Regions from separate parts of the Amycolatopsis sp. cmx-8-4 genome, predicted to be linked through region 1. Evidence: riboswitches for the same ligand, from Rfam matches in the RefSeq annotation. Region 1 holds a riboswitch; the other holds the start of a gene.

Region 1 (2,196 bases):
CGACGAGAACCCGCCACGCGTCGAGTACACGCTGACGGACTTGGGCCGGACCCTGTTCGAGCCCATGGACCGCTGCCGCGAGTGGGCGGAGAAGTACCTGCCGAGCCTGCGAGAAGCCCGGCAGGCCTACGACCGGGCGGACTAGCCGAGGAGGCCCATCAGCGCGATCGCGATCAGCACGACCGCGGTCGCGAGGGCGTTGATCCAGGCGCGCTGGGTGGCGGTCAGAGCGGCGGTGGCGGGGGTGCTGTTCATGGCGTTTTCCCTACGAGCGGGCCGATGCTTCCGGGGGTTCAGCGCGTTGACCATGCCGAGTGTTAGCAGCTGTGACGAAGCTCACCCGATCATGCCGCTGACCAGCGGAAACGGCACTCAGCCGTCCGAGTGGCGGTGGCTGCGGGCGGTGAACCAGAGCACCCCGCCGGCCGCGGCCACCATCGTCGCGAATGCCACTGTGCCCACTATGATCGCCTGCGTCATATCTGCCTCTCGGGTCCGAAGTCCTTTACCGAGAGACGCCGAACGCGGGCTTTCGTGCACTCAGAGTAGCCGGGATCACAATCCGTCGAGGGTCTCGTTGATCTGCTTGGCCAGCGCGAAGTCCTTCTTCGTCAGCCCACCCGCCGAATGCGTGCTGAGGTGGAAGGTCAGCGTGCGCCAGCGGATGTCGATGTCCGGGTGGTGGTCGGCGGCCTCGGCCAGCACCGCGACGCGGTCCACCACCTCGATCGCCTTCGGGAAGCTCGGCAGCTCCACCTCGCGCCGGATGACCTTGCCCGTGCGGACCCACCCGTGCAGCAGGGCTCGATCGGCCTCGTCGTCGCTCAAGATTTCCGTCATGCCTCCATCGTCCAACGTCCTGGACTAAGGTGCACGGTTGCCACGGGAGTCCGGTGAGCCGGGCTGAGAGGCGGGGTGACCCGCGACCGTTAGCACCTGATCCCGGATCATGCCGGCGAAGGGAGGGCTTTCCCTCCTCGTCCGGCGAAGTGCAGGAGGGTAGATGAAACGCAGTGCTGTTCGCGCCGCGACGGCCATCGCCGTCGTCAGCGTCGTCACAGCGGCGTGTTCGCTGTCGGACGGGTCCGGTGACGCGAAGCAGACGCCCACCGTCACCCTGGTGACGCACGACTCCTTCCTGGCGCCGCAGGAGGTGCTCGACGCCTTCCAGCAGCAGTCGGGCATCAAGATCTCCGTGCTCAAGCAGGGCGACGCCGGTTCGCTGACCAACAAGCTCGTGCTCACCAAGGCGAACCCGGTCGGCGACGTCGCGTACGGCGTCGACTCGACCTTCGCCTCGCGCGCGCTCGCCGAGGGCGTCTTCGAGCCCTACACCAGCCCGGAGGCCGACCGCGGGCCGCAGCGCTACGCCGTCGACCCGGAGCACAGGCTCTCGGCGGTCGACGTCGGCGACGTCTGCGTCAACGTCGACACGAACTACTTCACGGCCAAGGGGATCCCGGCGCCGGAGTCGTACGACGACCTGGCCGACCCGAAGTACAAGGACCTGCTGGTCGCGGAGGACCCGGCGACGGCGTCGCCCGGGCTCGCGTTCCTGCTCGGCACCGTCGCGAAGTACGGCGAGGCCGGTTGGAAGGACTACTGGACCAAGCTGAAGGCCAACGGCCTCAAGGTGGTCAGCGGCTGGGAAGAGGCCTACACGAAGGAGTTCTCGGGCTCGTCCGGCAAGGGGCCGCGGCCGATCGTCGTCTCGTACGCGTCGTCGCCGGCCGCCGAGGTGGGCGACGACGGGAAACCGCGGACGAAGGCGCTGCTCGACACCTGTTACCGGCAGGTCGAGTACGCCGGGGTGCTGGCCGGCGGCAAGCAGGAGGAGAACGCGCGCAAGGTCGTCGACTTCCTGCTTTCGCAGCAGTTCCAGGCGACCGTGGCGGCCAACATGTACGTCTACCCGGCGCGCCAGGGCGTCGATCTGCCGGCGGGCTGGGCGCAGGTCGCGCCGCTGCCGCAGAAGCCGCAGGCGCTGACCGCGGACCAGGTGCAGGCCGGGCGTGAGAAGTGGATCGGCGAATGGCGCGCGCTCGTGCAGTGACCTCCGGAGGCTCCCGAAACGCCGCGGTCTTGGCGCCGCCGCGGACCGCCCGCGGGCTCGGCCTGGCGCTGCTCGGGCTGGCCCCGATCGGTTTCCTGGTGGTGTTCTTCGCCTGGCCGGTGCTGGCGATCGTCGGCCGCGGG
Region 2 (2,196 bases), on a different contig from region 1:
AAGACCGTCACCCCGCACGTCGCCGGGGTTCAGCTCGGGCGCGGCAGCGGCTCCGCGGTCGTCTTCGCCGACGACGGCTACCTGCTGACCAACGCCCACGTCGTCGACGGCGAACGCCACGGCGTCGCGACCTTCGCCGACGGCAGCGAAGCCCGCTTCGACGTCGTCGGCGCCGATCCGCTGTCCGATCTCGCCGTGCTGCGGGCGCGGGACGAGACGCCGTCCGCCGCCGTGCTCGGGGACGCCGACCACCTCGTCGTCGGGCAGCTCGTGGTGGCGATCGGCAGTCCGCTCGGGTTCTCCGGGTCGGTGACCGCCGGCGTCGTCAGCGCGCTCGGCCGGGCGCTCCCGGTGCGGCACGGGCGCGCCGGCCGGGTGATCGAGGACGTCATCCAGACCGACGCCGCGCTCAACCCGGGCAACTCCGGCGGCGCGCTCGCCGACTCCGCCTGCCGCGTCGTCGGGATCAACACCGCCGTCGCGGGCGTCGGGCTCGGGCTCGCCGTGCCGATCAACTCGACGACGCGCCGGATCATCGACACGCTCGTCGTCGAAGGCCGGGTGCGGCGGGCGTACCTCGGCGTCGTCGGCGTGCCCGCGCCGCTGCCCGACGACGTCGCCGAGCGCACCGGCCAGGAAGCCGGGCTGCGCGTGCGGGAAGTCGTCTCCGGCGGGCCCGCCGAACGCGCCGGGCTGCGAACGGGTGATCTCGTGCTGACCGTCGGGCGCGCCCGGGTGTCGGACGCGCAGGGCATCCAGCGGCAGCTGTTCGCCGAAGTGATCGGCACCGCACTGCCGATCACCGTGCTGCGCAACGGAGCCATGGTCGACGTCTACGCCACACCGGCCGAACTGGTCGGGTGAGGTGAGCGGACTTGAGTCTGGCGCCCCGGCGTGGCATGGTCGGTGGCACAACACCACAACGCGGGAGCTCGCGCCATGGCGGGCTGAGAGGGTGACTGGGGATTTGTCCCGGGTGTCACCGACCGCATGAACCTGACCGGGTAATGCCGGCGTAGGGAGTGAAAGTCGTTGACAACGCTGGAGAACTCTGCTGCCCAAAAGCGTGACGTCTCCGTCACGACCGGGCCCATCACGGGCTCACACAAGATCTACCACCAGACCGAGTCCGGACTGCGTGTTCCCGCGCGCCGGATCGACCTCTCGAACGGCGAACACTTCGACGTCTACGACACTTCGGGCCCGTACACCGACCCTGAAGCGAACATCGACGTCCACAGTGGACTGCACCGGCTGCGGGCCGGCTGGGCCGACGGCCGGGAGCACAACACGCAGCTCGGCTGGGCCAAACAAGGCGTCGTCACCAGGGAAATGGAGTACATCGCGGCTCGCGAGCGCGTCGAAGCGGAGTTCGTGCGCGCCGAGGTCGCGAGCGGCCGTGCGGTGATCCCGGTCAACCGGCGCCACCCCGAGTCCGAGCCGATGATCATCGGGAAGAACTTCCTGGTGAAGATCAACGCGAACATGGGCAACTCGGCCGTCTGGTCGTCGGTCGAGGAGGAGGTCGACAAGATGGTGTGGGCCACCCGCTGGGGCGCCGACACCATCATGGACCTCTCCACCGGCAAGCGGATCCACGAGACGCGCGAGTGGATCATCCGCAACTCGCCGGTGCCGGTCGGCACCGTGCCGATCTACCAGGCGCTGGAAAAGGTCGACGGGGAACCGGAAAAGCTGTCGTGGGAGGTCTACCGCGACACCATCGTCGAGCAGTGTGAGCAGGGCGTCGACTACGTCACGGTGCACGCCGGTGTGCTGCTGCGCTACATCCCGCTGACCGCGCGGCGCGTCACCGGCATCGTCAGCCGCGGCGGCTCGATCATGGCCGCGTGGTGCCTCGCGCACCACCAAGAGTCCTTTTTGTACACGCACTTCGAGGAACTCTGCGAGCTGTTGCGCCAGTACGACGTCACGTTCTCCCTCGGCGACGGCCTGCGCCCGGGCTCGATCGCCGACGCCAACGACCGCGCGCAGTTCGCCGAGCTGGAAACGCTCGGCGAACTGACGCACCTCGCGCGCTCGCACGACGTCCAGGTGATGATCGAGGGCCCCGGCCACGTGCCGATGCACAAGATCAAGGAGAACGTCGAGCTGGAGGAACGGCTCTGCGGCGAGGCGCCGTTCTACACCCTCGGTCCGCTCACGACGGACATCGCGCCGGCGTACGACCACATC

Evidence for each region. Region 1 has a riboswitch for thiamine pyrophosphate ahead of ACLJQZ_RS15045 (thiamine ABC transporter substrate-binding protein). Riboswitches for the same ligand answer to the same signal wherever they lie in the genome.
Region 2: another riboswitch for thiamine pyrophosphate. It lies ahead of thiC (phosphomethylpyrimidine synthase ThiC); the one in region 1 lies ahead of ACLJQZ_RS15045 (thiamine ABC transporter substrate-binding protein).

What each region holds. Positions count from the first base shown of each region.
Region 1 covers NZ_JAEBDZ010000006.1:225,370-227,565, forward strand. The annotation lists gene ACLJQZ_RS15035 (winged helix-turn-helix transcriptional regulator) at 1-145, shown strand, start outside; gene ACLJQZ_RS15040 (4a-hydroxytetrahydrobiopterin dehydratase) at 556-840, opposite strand; TPP riboswitch at 873-982, shown strand; gene ACLJQZ_RS15045 (thiamine ABC transporter substrate-binding protein) at 1,004-2,053, shown strand; gene ACLJQZ_RS15050 (ABC transporter permease) at 2,131-2,196, shown strand, end outside.
Region 2 covers NZ_JAEBDZ010000001.1:467,466-469,661, reverse strand. The annotation lists gene ACLJQZ_RS02315 (S1C family serine protease) at 1-864, shown strand, start outside; TPP riboswitch at 915-1,039, shown strand; gene thiC (phosphomethylpyrimidine synthase ThiC) at 1,033-2,196, shown strand, end outside.